3 linked regions of the Methylicorpusculum oleiharenae genome follow. The protein of the gene in region 3 interacts with the protein of the main gene of each other region in a pairwise test. Links are inferred from orthologs where the notes say so. Each region holds a gene or a part of one and is shown on either strand. Other genes may lie near its edges.

Region 1 (6,223 bases), 4.5 Mb from region 3 along the record:
ATCCAGTCTTCCGGGGATTTGATTTACGATCTTTATGCGTCGTTCAGAGAGTCTGAATTACTCATTCTGGTCGAATTACTGTTAGTTTTAAAGAATGAGCGTTATTTACGTAATCAGCAGCAGGAAAAATTAATCACTGAACTGGCAACCCGCAAACTGCTGGATGCCAAACTAAAATATTTGATCGCCCATGATGAACTGACCGGCTTGATGAATCGTGCCAATCTGGAGCAACACATTCGGTTGAGCCTGATGCGATTTAGAACGCTGCATCAGAATGGTGCACTGTTATTGATTGATCTTGATCGCTTTGGTCTCATCAATGATCTGGAAGGCTTTGATATTGCTGACCGATTGATTATTGAGGTGGTCGCATTAATCAGAAAGACACTGACGAGAGACGTTTTTTTTGCGCGTATCGATTCAGATGAGTTTTGTCTTTATTTCGAAAACTTTTCTCTCACTCAGGCGAAGGAATCGGCTGAAGCTATTCGCAAAAGTCTGGAAGACTGCCGCTTCACTACCGGAGATGTTTGTTACAACATCACTGCATCGATTGGCATCGCTGTGTTACCCACTCAGAGAGTGATTGTCCATCCTGAGGAATTGATTTCCAAAGCCCATCAGGCCTGCTATCTGGCAAAACAAAACGGCCGTAATATGGTCTGGATCTATAACGAAGACGATAAAGCCATCAAGGAAAGGCACCGTGATGTTTACTGGGTTCCGCTGATTCGGGAAGCTTTGGTCGACAAAAATTTCTTTCTGGTATTTCAGCCAGTTATTAACCTGAAAACAGGCATTGTCTCGCATTATGAGGTACTAATAAGGATGCGGGGGCAGGCCGATAGCGTGATTCATCCCATAGAATTTATTCCGGTAGCCGAAAGGATGGGCTTGATTCATTGCATAGATATCTGGGTGGTTGAAAACGCATTAGATTTTTTGGCCGCTTTGCCCGTTGAATTGTCAGATGTTTGTCTTGCGATTAATTTGTCCGGTTTTGCTTTTCAGGATGGGAGTTTATTACCGACGCTGAAGCGAAAGCTGGAACTCACATGGGTTAATGCGGACCGGATTACTTTTGAAATTACCGAAACTGCCGCCGTTGATAATTTCGACCAAACCCGGCAAATGATTAACAAAATAAAAGCGCTTGGGTGTCATTTTGCTTTGGACGACTTTGGCGCAGGGTTTTGTTCATTCAACTACCTCAAAAAATTTCCTGTAGATTATGTCAAAATTGATGGCCAATTCATTCGCAATCTGGTCAATGATGAAACTGATCAAGTCCTGGTAAAATCTATGGCGGATGTCGCCAGGAAACTGGGGAAAAAAACTGTGGCAGAATTTATAGAGGTATCGCAGGTCATACCGATATTGGTCAGCCTGGGTATTGAGTACGGACAAGGCTATCTTTTTGGTAAACCCAGTCGCTATTTAATTGATGGAGGGCGGGTTCCTCTTGCGCAATTATTAAATGAAGGCCAAACAAAATCGCATTTTTCGTATAATAGGCTGGATTAAGGAAATTCAATTCGAGCTTTCTTCTCATACAGGCAATCTTTGCACCTCAACTTAATTTTTATTGAATTGTTAAAACTAACCTTGTTCAGGTTTACTTCATAACGTTGAGTTATTTTTATCCAACACGCAAGGCTGTATTCTGGAAATTCCTAGCGATCAAATTGTCATCATTAGGCAGTTTTATACCTTAATGTTGTTTCCTTTGCTGCCGGTAATATTCATCCGTAGCTTTCAAGGAGTGCTGTGTTATTAATGGCGGCATTGATTTAATTCGCCGGAAAGCCCAATATAAATAATAACCTGATAAACCTCCATAAAGTCCGGTTAATGACTTTAAATCAGGTTCATCCTTGCTCCAAGAATCAACTATCAACACTTTGGCTTCGCTGACAGGTTCTCTTGAGTATTGATGCGGCTGGTTATTCTTCGGCAAATAGGAAGCGTATACCGATTAATCAATTTTTTAAAATATGGCCACAAGACCTCAAAGTACACTAAAAAGAAAATCAACGGTTCGCAGAAACAAAAAAAAACAGCCCGTCAATCCTGTTAAAAGATGGCTGGTCAAATTAGTGGTGTTGTCTCTGGTTTTCGCCTCTTTTTTGTTGGCCAGTTACATCGGTTATCTTGATTACAATGTACGCAATCAGTTTGAAGGTAAACGCTGGGCAATTCCTGCTCGCGTTTATGCCAGTCCGCTTGAATTGTATACCGGACATAAAATGACTTTAGCCAATCTGGAAAGTCATTTGCAATTTTTACATTACCGTGAAGATCCGCAGCTTTCTTCCGAAGGCACTTACTCCAGGCAAGCGTCTCAGATAACAATTAAAACGCGCACGTTTAGTTTTTGGGATGAAAAACAGGATAGCCGTTTGGTCAAGGTGCAGTTTTTCGATAGTGAAATAGCGCGAATATTTGATGCAACCTTGTCAAAAGACCTGACCATTTTTCGGCTGGATTCATTGCAGATCGGCAGTTTTTATCCTACCCGCAAGGAAGATCGCGTGCTGATCAAGCTGGCCGAAGCGCCGCCGACGCTGATACAGGGATTGTTGGCGACTGAGGACAGGGATTTTTACCAGCATTACGGTATTTCCTTAAAAGCGATTGCCAGAGCCATGTGGGCCAACGTCAGAGCCGGAGGCATCGTTCAGGGTGGAAGTACGATTACGCAGCAGCTGATCAAAAATTTCTATTTGACCAACGAGCGCAGTTTTGTCCGAAAAATCAATGAAGTGTTCATGTCGTTAATCATAGAGTACCGCTATGACAAAGACGAAATATTGGAAGCTTATCTTAATGAAGTGTATCTGGGGCAGGACGGAGCCAGCGCTGTGCATGGATTTGGCTTGGCCAGCGAATTTTATTTTGGTCAGCCGTTAAAAAACCTTCCTTTAACCCAGGTGGCCTCGCTGGTGGCTTTAGTGCGAGGACCGTCTTACTATGACCCACGGCGCTATCCGGAGCGAGCGCTTGAGCGTCGTGATCTGGTCCTCGATAAGATGGCCGAGATGAATTACATCAATGAACAGCAACGCGCCGAGTCAAAAAAAGAACCGTTAAAAGTCATTGCCAACACGCACCGTTCTGTAAACCGTTATCCGGCGTTTCTGGATTTGGTTAAACGACAATTAAAAGAGACCTACAAGGAAGAAGATTTGACCTCGGAAGGGCTTAATATTTTCACGACCTTGGAACCCCATGTGCAAGACGCGTTGGAAAAAACTGTTGCTGAAAAAATCAAAGAGTTACAAAAAAATCCAAAAGCGCGGGAACTGGAAACTGCTGTGGTCGTTACCCGTAAAGAAGACGGCGAAATCGTCGGCCTGGTGGGCGGCAGTGATCCGAAATCAGCCGGTTTTAACCGGGCGGTCGATGCGGTGCGCCCTATTGGTTCGTTGATTAAGCCTTTTGTTTACCTGACCGCGCTTGAGTATCCGTCAAAATATACGATTACTACACCGGTCAGCGATACTACCATCAGAGTCAAGGCGGCAAAAGGCCAGCTATGGGAGCCCAAAAACTATGATAATACCCAGCACGGTATTGTTCCGTTTCATAAGGCTTTGGCCAACTCTTACAACCTGGCCACAGTCCGTATTGGCATGGATATAGGTGTTGCGCGTGTTGCTAAAACGTTAAGAAGCATGGGTATTACGCGCTCGTTAGAACTGTTTCCGTCGTTTCTTTTGGGCGCTTCGCCCTTAACTCCGATGGAGGTAACGCAAATCTATCAAACACTTGCTGGTGATGGCTTTACATCGCCCTTGAGATCCATCAGGGGCGTTGTCAACAGTGATGGTGAACGCTTGCAAAGTTACCCTTTTACCGTCAGGCAAACGGTTGATCCGTCGGCAACTTATATTACCAACACGATCATGCAGGAAGTGATGAACGAGGGAACGGGTCGTTCTGCCTACAATTATGTGCCCAGAGAATTTCAGCTGGTGGGCAAAACCGGAACAACCAATGAAATGAGAGACAGCTGGTTTGCCGGATTCAGCGGCGATTATCTCTCGGTCGTGTGGGTTGGCAGAGACGACAATAAACCGGCAGGACTAACCGGTTCAACCGGTGCGCTGAAATTATGGGCTAGTCTTATGCAGAAAATCAGTACGCGTCCTGTGCTGTTGACGCCCCCTGACAATGTCGATCTGGTCTGGATAGACCCTTTCACCGGTTTGTTGGCAAACAAGGACTGTCCCGGCGTCAGCCAATTTCCCTATATTCGCGGTTCTGCTCCTAAAGCCAGTTCACCCTGCGTCAATGGCGGCGGTACTGAGAATCCGGATACCTGGTTAAATAATCTTTTTCAATAAATTAAAGCGAGCATTATGTTGCGATTTAACGTGTTTCAGTGGTTAGGTATTTTGTTAATGTTAACGGCTCTGAATGCTCAGGCCCAGGAAAAACCGGTAAGCCAGTTACGAGCTTTTTTAACGTCATCCAAGGCGCTGAAAGCCGATTTTAAACAAATAGCTGTCGATGAAGCAGGCAATGCCCGTCAAGCCAGTTACGGGGTGTTTTATTTGCGCAGACCCGGAAAGTTTCGCTGGCAGTACACCAAGCCTTTTACACAGGAAATTATTTCCAATGCAGGCAAGGTCTGGTTTTACGATGCGGACCTGGAGCAAGTGACGGTTAAAAAGCTGGACCAGTCGGTAGGCTCAACTCCCGCTTTGTTACTTAGCGGTGACATCGACCTGGAAGAAAACTTTATCATACAGGATCAAGGCACCGACGAAGATATGCAGTGGATCAAATTGCTACCCAAAAACGAGGACAGCGGCTTTAAATATGTTTTGATCGGCCTGGATAAAGGCACCTTGGGCGGCATGGAATTAAGCGATAATTTTGGTCAATTAACCCGTATTTATTTTTCGAATATCGCTGTCAATCCATCATTGGATGATGAGTTGTTTATATTCACGCCGCCACCGGGGTCGGATGTATTTGAAGAATGACACTTCTCTTAGTGTACAGACAACGATTGGAATGACATGGTAAGTTTTTTATCTTACTCGGGGCCGGGCGGTGATGATACTTTGATCAAGCCCTTGGCAGAGCGAATGCGGCCTACTCAGCTGGATGAGTACACCGGTCAGCGGCATCTGTTGAGTCCGGGTAAACCGCTGTATGAAGCAATAGCGGCAGGACGACTGCACTCAATGATTTTCTGGGGCCCGCCCGGTACCGGTAAAACCACGTTGGCAAGGATGATTGCCAACCATTCTGAAGCACTGTTTATTCCTATTTCAGCGGTGTTGGCCGGTGTCAAAGAAATAAGAGCGGCTGTGACAGAAGCGCAAGCCGCCAGGGAAAGTCGACGGCAACGCACCATTTTGTTTGTTGATGAAGTGCATCGATTTAATAAAGCCCAACAAGATGCCTTTTTACCGCATGTCGAGGATGGCACGTTCTATTTTATCGGGGCTACGACTGAAAATCCGTCGTTTGCGCTGAACAATGCGCTTTTGTCCCGGGCCAGAGTTTATGTGTTGAATGCACTGTCAACAGAGGATTTACTGGCGGTATTAATCAAGGCGTTAACTGAAAAGGAAAAAGGCTTGGGCAATCTGGCCATCGAGATGGACGATGAGATCAAGCGTCAGTTTGCAGCGGCCGCCGATGGTGATGCCCGGCGAGCGTTAAATCTGCTTGAGATTGCAGTGGAGTTGGCGGCATCGCAAAACAGCACCTGTATTAATGAGGCCGTCTCCAAAGAAGTGCTGTCTGGCGGAACCCGCCGTTTCGATAAGCAAGGCGAAGAATTTTACAATCAGATTTCAGCATTACATAAGTCGGTTCGGGGCAGTTCGCCGGATGCCGCGTTATATTGGCTGTGCCGGATGATGGATGCCGGTTGTGATTTGTCTTATCTGGCCCGCAGAATTGTCAGGATTGCTTCCGAGGATATCGGCAATGCGGATCCAAGAGCGTTGCCGCTGGCCATAAGCGCATGGGAAGCGCAAGAACGGCTGGGTAGTCCCGAGGGAGAATTAGCCTTGGCGCATGCCGTCGTTTATCTTGCTTGCGCAGCTAAGAGCAATGCGGTTTATAGGGCCTATAATGCGGCCATGCGCGATGCCAAGGAAAGCGGCAGCCTGCCAGTGCCGGTTCATTTGAGAAATGCGCCCACTTCGCTGATGAAATCGTTGGATTACGGAAAAGCCTATCGTTATGCGCATGATGA
Region 2 (5,930 bases), 2.7 Mb from region 3 along the record:
AACATTCAAGGGAATTGTAAACATGGGAGGCCGAATCGGCGTAGGAGTTGCCGACTTAATTACATTTCCACTCCCAACCCAGCCTATTGCTCAACCGGTTTATATCTGGGACGATTTCGACGCGGATACCACCTACGGTGAAACTTATAGACTGGACGAGTCAGAACAGGTGAGAAAATCCAAACCTGCCGCAATTGCCGAAAAGGTTTATGCACCGGCGCCTGTGCCATCACCACCGGTTCAATATAACGAACCTTACCTGAATAATGATAATACTCAAAAACTGGATGTGATTTTCCAAGACAAGATGATGAAATAACCGTTTTTATTGACTTTTAATACCGCTAAAAAGCAAGCTTTGTAAAAAATATTAGTGGTTAAAGTGCTGATGTATTGATCTAACACGCACTGTAACTGATTTTAAATCGTGATCTTTTGGAATTTAAGTCTAGAGTGGGCGGGGTGTATCAAAACAAACTGTCAAACCTGCGTCCATGCCGGTATGACAATTAAGAGGAATAAAGTCTGTTAGCTTGATATGCTAATCACTTATAAATCAAATAGGTTCAGGTAAAACAGCTTTAAAAGTCCAAGTCGAAATCCTCAATATCGCCAAATTCCTCTTTAAGTCTCCGTTTCTCCCAATACAATTCAATTTTTCTGCGCGCGTCCACTTTGTCATAATTTGATCCTGCTTTTGCCTGGATTGAGTCCTCTGATTCGTCTGATTCGTCGACCGCGATAACAACAGCATCTTCGTCGTCATAATCCATATCTTCGGACAATACATCTGACGTAGAACCGGCCATAATTTTGCCTCCGTAATTAAAAAATGCTTTTTATCGCGATAATTTTACAAAGTAAAGCGTTTTTTATTGATCAACGCTTAATTTCTCTGGATCGAAAACACTTCTTCTTCTGGATTCAACTGCCCGTTATCTCTTAGTTTATTCTGAGACTATAGCCCATGATCTTGACCCTGGAGATAGCAAATGATGCTGTAACCTGTAATTGATTCAAATTAACTTGAAAATTTGCTCATAAACAGCGATTATCAAGACCGTGTTTTAATGACCCAGAACCATCATCCAACCTATGCGGAGGAAATTTTTAATGCTCATCCGTCGAATTTTTCGGCCTACCCTGCTTAATCGCTTCTTTCTTTTTCCCGTTTATTCACTGGTTGTCTCTTGCACAGGCACACCACCCCCTTACGAAGAAATTACCCGCAGTTCTTATGTGATAGAAGAAGCCCAGGAAGATGGGGCCCAAATCCATGCCCCTCTGGAGTTGAGACAAGCTCATCAAACCCTTGAAAAAGCACAACAGGCACTAAAAGATGAGCGTTATGAAGAAGCCAGAAATTTAGCATCCGTCGCAGAGATTGAAGCGGAATTAGCCAAATCCAAGACAGAGGCCATTAAAAACAAGCAAGCGGCCGAAGATATTCAGGAGAGCATCCTGGTATTAAAACAAGAGTCTCTGCGATATCAATCTATTAAACAATAATCAGCCCAAACCCCTTATTTTATTTTTTAACGTTTTATGAAACCGATCATGAAGACCGCGAAGCTGACTTTTGTTTGTTCTTTGATTTTTTTACTCTCTGCCTGTGTCACTCAGCCTCATCCGGACATAGTTAAAGCAGAAATTCTGGTAAGAAGCGTACAGAACGACCCCATCATTGCTGAAAAAGCCCCTGTCGCATTAAGAGAGGCAGAGGAATCTCTCACTGCTTTAAAAGCGCTTGAGAGTGAAGGCGGCGATGATGCTGCGCTTCAGAGTCTGGCTTACAAAACCCAGCTTAGAACTCAAATTGCTCAACACAAAGCCGACAGTGCGGTTGCCAAAGAGATTATTACAAAAGCCCAATTGGAACGAAAACAGATTCAACTTGAAGCGAGGACACTGGAAGCTGATTTAAGAGCCCGGCAAGCTCAAGAAGCACAGAAAAAAGCCGAACAGGCCTTGAGAGAATCTGAAGAAGCCAGACAAAAAGCCGAAGATCTGGCCAGACAGTTAACTGAGTTGCAAGCACAGGCAACCGACAGAGGTATGGTGCTTACCTTGGGTGATGTGTTATTCGATTACAACAAAGCGGACATAAACGAGGGCGGACTGCGTATTCTCACCAAATTGGTTGAGTTTCTTGAAAAATATCCGGAACGCAATGTGCTTATTGAAGGTCATACGGACAGTACCGGCTCTGATATTTATAATCAGACTTTATCGGAAAAAAGAGCCGAAGCGGTTAAAGTTGCTTTAAATCACCAAGGCATTCACCCAAGCAGAATCAATGCCGTGGGTTACGGCAAAACCTACCCGATAGCATCCAACGACACTGAATTGGGAAAACAACAAAATCGCCGGGTAGAGATCATTCTTTCAGATGAACACGGTGTCATCAAAAGCCGATAAACTCGCTGGATTTTTCATACTGCAGCCGGATTTAATCCATTTTTGACTTAGTATTCCATTCGCCTCCATTAATTTGAGGTGGCTTCTTTTCAGCTTAAGGTCTAAGGTCAGTAATCAATCTTGTCAAAAATTCTACTAGCTATCAGACGCTTCGTAATTGCTGCTAGCCTCCTATTTCTTGTTTTATCATTGGCCGCAATCGGTACACTGAAATATTTGCCACCTCCGACAACTGCCTTTATGCTCGTTCGTCATTTAGAGGAATTTGAACAAGGCAAGAACTTTCGCCCTATCAAATATCAATGGATAAACCGGTCAGCTATTTCAAACCATGCCCGACAAGCGGTTATTGCTTCCGAAGATCAGCGCTTTTATTCGCATCGTGGATTTGATACCGAAGCGATTTCTCAAGCACTGACTCACTATCAAAAAGGCGGAAAACTCCGGGGCGCCAGTACAATCAGCCAACAAGTGGCGAAAAACCTGTTTTTAACGCCCGCTCGCAATATGGGAAGGAAAGCCCTGGAGTTTTGGTTTACTGCCCTGATTGAGCTTGTATGGGACAAGCAGCGCATTCTTGAGGTGTATCTCAATATCGCGGAGTTTGGTGATCATGTTTTTGGCATCGGCGCAGCCAGCCGTTATTATTTTGGAGTGCCTGCAGATCAGCTGACTGCGAAACATGCAGCATTACTTGCCGCAATTTTGCCTAATCCGAGGCGCTACAGCCCGGTCAATCCCAGCCCTTATTTGATCAAACGCCAAGCCTGGATTCTCAAACAAATGCATAATCTTAGGCATTGATAGCAGCAATTTTCAGTTTGATGATTAAGAGGGAGAGGCGTAAGCTTTTCAGGGATATCGGCAGCAGGAATGCTGCCGTCAAGCCCCTATAGATGGGTCTAAGGCGCACCTCGCAAGGCTTACGCCAACCCTTAATGCCACATAAAAGTTCAAACTGGAAATTGCTACATTAAGAGTGTCTTTACTTATTCAAGGTTTAATTTATGTTGGATATCATACAAATACCCGTTCTGAACGATAACTATATTTATCTTTTGCATGATCCTGCATCCAAAGAAACTGCGGTGGTAGATCCTGCAATCGCCTCTCCGGTACTGGAACGACTGGATGCGCAAGGCTGGACACTTAACTGTATTTTTAATACCCATCATCATCAGGATCATGTAGGTGGAAATCTTGAACTGAAAGCTCAAACCGGTTGCCGGATTATCGGCGCCTATCAGGACAGGCGGCGCATTCCGGGAATCGATGAAACGGTGATTGAGGGTGACTGGGTAAAGTTGGGAGACGTCCGACTGCAGGTAATGGAGACGCCCGGTCATACCTCCGGCCATATTGTTTATCATGCGATTGAGGACGGGCTTTTGTTTTGCGGTGATACTTTGTTTGCCATGGGTTGCGGCAGACTTTTCGAGGGAACGGCCGAACAAATGTGGAACTCGTTAAAGTCATTGAGAGACTTGCCGGATGAAACAAAAGTGTATTGTGCGCACGAATATACACTTAATAATGGTCGTTTTGCTTTGACTGTAGAACCTGGCAATCCTGACTTGATTCAAAGAGTGCTCAACGTAGAAGCAATGCGCAAAGTAAACACACCAACCCTACCGTCAACAATTGGGTTAGAAAAAAAAACCAATCCTTTTTTTAGAGCGGACAAGCCTTCGTTGCAAACTGCTTTCGATAGAGAGGGTGAATCTTCGTTAAGCGTTTTTACCCGGCTGAGAGCGATGAAAGATAAGTTCTGACTTTAGCCGGGAAACTGGCCATCACCAGTGAACAGAGCGGACAACCGTCAAAGACGGATAACGATGAAGCGAAAAATACGCCAGGCCACACTCAAAAAGAACATGACACCTAAAACACCAAGGATATTTGTTAGTGTGAGCAATTTTGGCAAGTCGTATAAAAAAGCAAAAAAGCCTGGGACCTCTGTTGTATGAGAAAGCCCGGCTGATTGAAGATTTTCTCTAAAAAACTCATCTCGCTTTAACGCCTCGTCAAATCGAGTGCTCTCGCGGCCAAACGAATAGTCACTTCCAAGGTAACCCATAGTCTGATACAGCTTATAGGTCAGTAAATCATCAAGATCATTCAGTGCTGATTTTAATGTATTCATTTTTTTAATTGTCACTTCGGTAATATCGCCCAACTGTCCCAAGTCAAGTTCATATAAACCGGTTAAAGACCATTCAGTAGCTGGCAATAAATGAGTCAATTCACTGAAATAATTTGGCGAAGTCGCGGAAGGCTTTTTGCTGGTTAAAGCTTTTCCCCAGAAAGATGCAAAGTTTTGACTTACTTGTGGATCGGGTTTATTCGTTTGATTTGCTGGAACAGTTTTCTTTTTATCCGGTTTATCAGAATTATTTGTAGACTCTGTAATCAAAGCCGCTGACTCCGAATTAATAAAAACCTGATCAGATGCATCGGTTGATAGGCTATTTTCTTTAGACAATACTGAATAGATCGGATCTTCCAGTAAATCCGGCTCGACGCTCTTTTGCATGTCAACATGCGAGGCATAGAGATCAAATGAGCTTAATAGAAAAGTGATTGTTATTATTGTTAATTTCACTGAAACAGCTAAGGATTGATTTCAGGGCAACTTTCCCAGTTAGAAAAATATAATATCCAAAATAGTAAGGGCATCTTAATTTAAACTTAAGATAAACCCTAATTTATATTTGACCCTCTGGCTATTTTAATGCTGGCTGCAGGTAGTTAAGATAAAAGTAAAGGATAACTGTTCGCCCACTTGGAATAGAGGGTGTAGGTGATTGATTGAAAAGGCTTCTGCAACAGGGATGTTGCAGAGAGCACCACGAATGGTTTCATGCGTCCTTTGAAATCAAGCACCTACATCCAAAAAAAATGGGATGGGTGAGCAGATACAGTAAAGGCTTACTTTTGCGAATCTAATTCCTTATTCCCGGCCCACCCACACAGAATCCAAATTTAAAGCTTTTTTCAATCGAGCCGCATAAACCTGCGCTTCACTTTTTTCCGCGAAGCCGGGCACAGCAAGTCTATACCACATTTCACCTTGCTTCTCTACAGGCACGACTCGAACAGGTATCCCTTGACGCGTGAATTCAGCCGCTTTTCTTTCCGCGTACCAATCCTGACGAAATGCGACTAAATTTACCGCCCATACTCGTGAACTGGCAACATTAGCTTTCCTGACGACCGGTTTCGGGGCGGGTTTCTTTACTGCCTGCCGAACCGCTTTTTTAGGGCTTTGTTGATCCGCTGGCTTTGCTTGCGGTTTGTTTGCCTCTGGAGGTTTTTCAGCAGGTAATGGACCCGCCTCATTGGTTTTTAACGCTTCATTTTCTTTAATTTGCACTGTTGACTCAGGCGCCGCTGTTTCGATAACACTGACTTTCTCATTTGAATCACCCGGTGTTTTACCTGCCGGTTCAGACGCATTTCCAGTCGTTATAACCGGGACAGGTTCTGCTGGTTTTTGGGCATCAGCTACCAAC
Region 3 (4,714 bases):
CTGCCGCACTGGCTGCCAAGGCATTAAGTACGTTATGACGGCCTGCCAGATTAAGCCGGATCTCGATAAATGCGTTTTTATAACGAAGGGTAAACGCCGTACAAAAACGATTTTCCGAAATTTCAGTCTTGAATCCATCTGAGCTAACATCTGCGCCAGGATTCATTCCGAATGAAATCACTTTTCGCTTACCGGCCAGACCGTGCCAGTAATCAAAATAAACATCATCGTGATTGAGTACGGCCGTCCCGGACTCCTTTAAAGCACCGATAATTTCGCCCTTGCCCCTGGAAACGCCTTCAACACTGCCGAATCCTTCTAAATGAGCCGGTCCTGCATTGGTAATAATCGTCACATCGGGCTGCACAAAACGACTGGTGTAAGCTATTTCCCCTGCATGGTTTGCACCCATTTCGATCACGCCGTACCGATGTTTTTCTTCCAGCCGCAGCAAGGTCAACGGCACGCCAATGTCATTATTCAGGTTACCGGCTGTAAACAGCACCGAGTCGTCATTCCCCAGAACTGCCGCTGTCATTTCTTTTGCAGTCGTTTTGCCGTTACTGCCGGTAATGCCAACAATACGCGCCGGCATGAGGTTTCGCCAATGGCCTGCTATTTTAGCCAAGGCCAGCCGGGTATCTTCCACTTCAAGAACCGGCAAACGGGTTTCAACTGGCTTACTTACAATAACCGCGCAGGCCCCTGCCTGTTCGGCCTGATCAACAAAATCGTTACCATCGAAATGGCCGCCCTTGATGGCTATATACAGATCGCCGGGCTGCAAGGTCCGCGTGTTAATACTGATCCGTTCAACTTCAATATCTTCGCCGGTCAGCCCGGCATCGATCCATTGCGCTATTTGGCTCAACAAAACTCGCATTATCGAATATCCTCCAAGGCTCTGATAACCACTTCGGCATCGCTGAAAGGTATTTTTACACCGTTAATTTCCTGATAGGCCTCATGACCTTTACCGGCAATAAGAATACAGTCTTGATCTTCAGCTTCTCTAACCACGGTTTTTATTGCCTGCTCTCTGTCTTGAATCACACGGATCTTGGTGCTACTGCATCCCTGCTTGATTCCGTCAATGATCCGCAACGAATTTTCGCTGCGGGGATTGTCATCGGTTAGAACAATATGGTCCGCCCATTTTTCAGCGATTTGCCCCATCAACGGACGTTTACCCGCATCCCTGTCGCCACCACAACCCATTACTACCCATAATTTTTCGGGGCAATGTTTTTTCAATCCGGTTAACACTTTATCCAGCGCATCCGGCGTGTGCGCATAATCCACAAAAATCCATGGCGTCGATTCAGAGCCATACCGTGTCATACGCCCGGCAACCGGCTTGATGTTTGAAATCCGGCGAACAGATTCATCAAAGGAGTAGCCCGTAGCCAGCAATACGCCAAAAACCAGAAGAAGATTTTCAACATTAAAATCGCCGTACAATTCAACGCTGACCCGCCGACAATGGTCACGCCAGCACACATCAAACTGCATACCGTCCAATCCCTGTTCAATTCTTTTGGCCAAAACCGTTTCGCCACTTTCTAACTGCTTGCCCTGTAAGCTTGTACCCCATACGGCAACTGAGGGAGGCACAGCCTTTAGTATCGCGGCACTGTAACTATCGTCTAAGTTGATAACCGCAAACTGCACACCCGGTTTGGCTAAAAGCCTTAACTTTGCCTCGACATAATTTTCCATTGAACCGTGATAATCCAGGTGATCACGGCTGATATTGGTATAAACCGCACCTTTAAATGTGATCCCATTAACACGGCCTTGCTCCAATCCGTGAGACGACACTTCCATTGCTACCGACCTTTTTCCTTCCTGTTTAAATGCGGCTAGCATGGCCTGGATCGCCAGCGCATCAGGCGTAGTATTTTGAGTTGTTTTAAGCTCACCCCAACTACCCCAGCCTAACGTTCCGATAATGCCACAGTCATCCATCGCTTGACCCAGAAACTGACTGCAAGACGTCTTACCGTTGGTTCCAGTTATGCCAATCAGGCTCATAGCTGCAGAAGGCTCAGCATAATAGCGCCCGGCAATATCACCCAAGCGCGCATGTAACTGCTCAACTGCAACGAAAAAAACCGCCTGATCCTGATTAAACTTCACATCTTCACAAGAAGCGGAGTCATAAATGATGGCTACCGCACCTCTTTTTATGGCGTCTTCAGCAAACAATAAGCCATGCTGCCTGGCCCCCGACAACGCAATAAAAGCATCTCCAGGCTTAACTTCACGGCTGTTTAACGTCAAACCCTGAATGGAAATATCATTTATTACCGAGGCATAGCCCTCCAGTAAGCTGCTTAGCTTCATTTTTTACTGGACCGTTTTATTTGAAAGTAATAAAGGCATGGTTTCGACCTGATCCTGAGCTACGCCCAATACCCGCAATGCGCCCGCCATCACATTTGAAAAAACCGGCCCAGAGACCAGTCCGCCATAATATTTCCCGGCTTTGGGCTCATCCACCATAACCGCCATGACTAAGCGTGGATTACTGGCAGGAGCCATACCGACAAATACCGACAAATACTTTTTTTCCTTATACCCGCCGGCACCGGCTTTTCTGACAGTACCGGTTTTACCCGCAACTCGGTAACCATCGACCCTTGCAAGATAGGCTGTTCCATCCTGCATCACCACATGTTCAAGCATGCTGCGTATCTGTTTGGCTGTTTTTGATGAAAACACACGCTTTTCGTCCGTATCTTCATCTCTTTTCAGCAAGCTGACTGAATGTAAAACGCCATCATCAGCCAATGCGGTATAAGCTCGCGCCAACTGTAAGACCGAGGTATTGACACCATAACCGAACGACAAGGTCGCTTGAGCAAAGTTATTCCACCGGTGGTAATCCAATAAACTGCCGTTGGCTTCACCGGGAAAGTCCAAACCCGCCGAGACACCAAAACCCAGTCGGTGATAAAACCCCCAAAAATATTTAGGTGGCATAGTCAACGCGACTTTACTGGTTGCAACATTGCTGGATTTTTTTAAAACCTGCGTTAAATCCATGGTGCCGTAATTGTGAATATCCTTAACAACATTTCGGCCAACCCGGTAAGCGCCGTCCGTTTCAATTTTTATACCTTCCTTGATAAAACCGCCCTGTAATGCCGCCGCTATCACGAATGGCTTGACGGTTGATCCGGGCTCAAACAAATCAGTCAGACCTCTGTTTCGAAATGCACCTTTGTTTGTCCCGGTAGGCATATTCGGATTGAAGGAAGGGTAATTGACATTAGCCAACACCTCGCCTGTTTTTGCATCCAAAAGCACCAGCGCTCCGGCATCAGCCTGATTTTCAATCACGCCTGCCTGCAATTCCCGATAAGCAATGTACTGAATACGCTCGTCAATGCTTAGCTTTATGTTTTGTCCGTTAATGGGTGCTTTAATGGCTTCAATATCAGCAATAATTTGCCGCTTGCCATCCCTGATTACACGTTTTCGGCCGGTTACGCCCTTTAAAAGACTTTCATAAGCCAGTTCAATGCCTTCTTGCCCAACATCATCAATATTGGTGAAGCCCACCAGTTGAGCAGAGATAGGACCTGCAGGGTAATACCGCTTAAATTCACGATCGAAATAAACGCCTTTAATACTGAGCTTTTTTACCCGCTCTGCCAGATCCGGATTGATACGTCTTTTGACATAAACAAATTGGCGCTTTGATCCGGGTATTATCAACTTGGCAATTTTACCTTCAGACAAACCCAGCAGTTGCTCGACTTGTTTAATATCCGAAGGGGCAACTTCAGCCAACTCCATTGGGTTGACCCACGCAGACTCAACCGGGGAACTGATGGCCAAAGGCTCGTCATTCCTATCCAGAATCATGCCTCGATAGGCAGAAACCGCCACTTCGCTAACATGCCTCATATCACCTTGCTGCTTTAAAAACTGCTTATTCAGCACTTGCAAATCAAAGGCGCGACCTACCAGTAATGCCATTCCCCCCAACATAAAAGCCAGCAACACTTTACGTCTTACCGCAAAATCGTTGACCGGCTTCCTTGTTTGTTTCTGTGTATTAAAACGGCGCATCTAGGGCTTAATGTAAATAATCGCTTCCCGTTGCGGCAAAACCAGCCTCAGCTTCTCGCGCGCAATTTGTTCAACTCTATTTTCTTCCGCTAAAGTCGTTAGCTCAAGTTGCAACTGACCCCATTCGACTTCATAGCGATCGAGTTCCCGTTCTTGCTTTTGAATCTCAATGAACAACAACCTCGATTGGTACTTACTGTAAATAACCGCCAAAGCCGAACCTAAAAGCCCAACCACAAGCCCCATCATCAACAGGACCTTAATCTTGACCACATTCATATTTTTTCAGCCACCCGCATAACGGCACTTCTGGATCTGGGATTTTCAGACACTTCCTCGTCACCGGCTTTTATAGCCTTACCCATCTTTTTTAGCAGTCCTTTACTTATCTCGGATTCTTTTACCGGTAGCCGACCCGGGTCATATTTGCCGCCCGACTCCGCTCTTATAAAACGCTTGACGATGCGGTCTTCTAATGAATGAAACGATATGACAACCAACCGGCCTCCCGGCTTTAGTACCTCAACCGATTGATCCAGCGCTGACTTGAGTTCGTTCAATTCCTGATTGATTTCCAGGCGAATCGCCTGAAAAGTACGCGTGGCAGGATGTTTATGTTTCTCTCTCACCGGCA

The links. Proteins that work in one complex are often made in the same cells at the same time.
Region 1: the proteins of GO003_RS01410 (region 3) and mrcB interact in binary tests that used the Escherichia coli proteins (3 or more experiments, as listed by UniProt). The link is inferred for Methylicorpusculum oleiharenae from one-to-one orthologs.
Region 2: the proteins of GO003_RS01410 (region 3) and mtgA interact in binary tests that used the Escherichia coli proteins (3 or more experiments, as listed by UniProt). The link is inferred for Methylicorpusculum oleiharenae from one-to-one orthologs.

The regions. Positions count from the first base shown.
Region 1 is NZ_WUTY02000001.1:4,822,496-4,828,718, reverse strand. What follows is about bases 1,630-4,673. They hold mrcB (penicillin-binding protein 1B), read left to right. Parts: upstream 1,630-1,997; coding sequence 1,998-4,349; downstream 4,350-4,673. Other genes in these bases: lolA (outer membrane lipoprotein chaperone LolA), read left to right, coding at 4,365-4,673. Also shown: GO003_RS21520 (putative bifunctional diguanylate cyclase/phosphodiesterase), read left to right, coding at 1-1,527; more of lolA, read left to right, coding at 4,674-4,994; GO003_RS21505 (replication-associated recombination protein A), read left to right, coding at 5,031-6,223. UniProt on the Escherichia coli protein: Cell wall formation. Synthesis of cross-linked peptidoglycan from the lipid intermediates.
Region 2 is NZ_WUTY02000001.1:3,034,450-3,040,379, reverse strand. What follows is about bases 1,630-4,380. They hold mtgA (monofunctional biosynthetic peptidoglycan transglycosylase), read left to right. Parts: upstream 1,630-2,538; coding sequence 2,539-3,222; downstream 3,223-4,380. Other genes in these bases: GO003_RS13670 (hypothetical protein), read right to left, coding at 4,238-4,380; gloB (hydroxyacylglutathione hydrolase), read left to right, coding at 3,426-4,190; GO003_RS13685 (OmpA family protein), read left to right, coding at 1,630-2,418. In the rest of the region: GO003_RS13700 (exosortase system-associated protein, TIGR04073 family), read left to right, coding at 1-319; GO003_RS13695 (PA3496 family putative envelope integrity protein), read right to left, coding at 582-809; GO003_RS13690 (DUF4398 domain-containing protein), read left to right, coding at 1,114-1,509; more of GO003_RS13685, read left to right, coding at 1,558-1,629; more of GO003_RS13670, read right to left, coding at 4,381-5,020; GO003_RS13665 (SPOR domain-containing protein), read right to left, coding at 5,369-5,930. UniProt on the Escherichia coli protein: Peptidoglycan polymerase that catalyzes glycan chain elongation from lipid-linked precursors. May play a role in peptidoglycan assembly during cell division in collaboration with other cell division proteins.
Region 3 is NZ_WUTY02000001.1:292,395-297,108, forward strand. What follows is about bases 1,716-4,714. They hold GO003_RS01410 (peptidoglycan D,D-transpeptidase FtsI family protein), read right to left. Parts: upstream 4,081-4,714; coding sequence 2,350-4,080; downstream 1,716-2,349. Other genes in these bases: GO003_RS01405 (UDP-N-acetylmuramoyl-L-alanyl-D-glutamate--2,6-diaminopimelate ligase), read right to left, coding at 1,716-2,346; ftsL (cell division protein FtsL), read right to left, coding at 4,081-4,359; rsmH (16S rRNA (cytosine(1402)-N(4))-methyltransferase RsmH), read right to left, coding at 4,356-4,714. Outside these bases: GO003_RS01400 (UDP-N-acetylmuramoyl-tripeptide--D-alanyl-D-alanine ligase), read right to left, coding at 1-883; more of GO003_RS01405, read right to left, coding at 883-1,715. UniProt on the Escherichia coli protein: Essential cell division protein that catalyzes cross-linking of the peptidoglycan cell wall at the division septum. Required for localization of FtsN.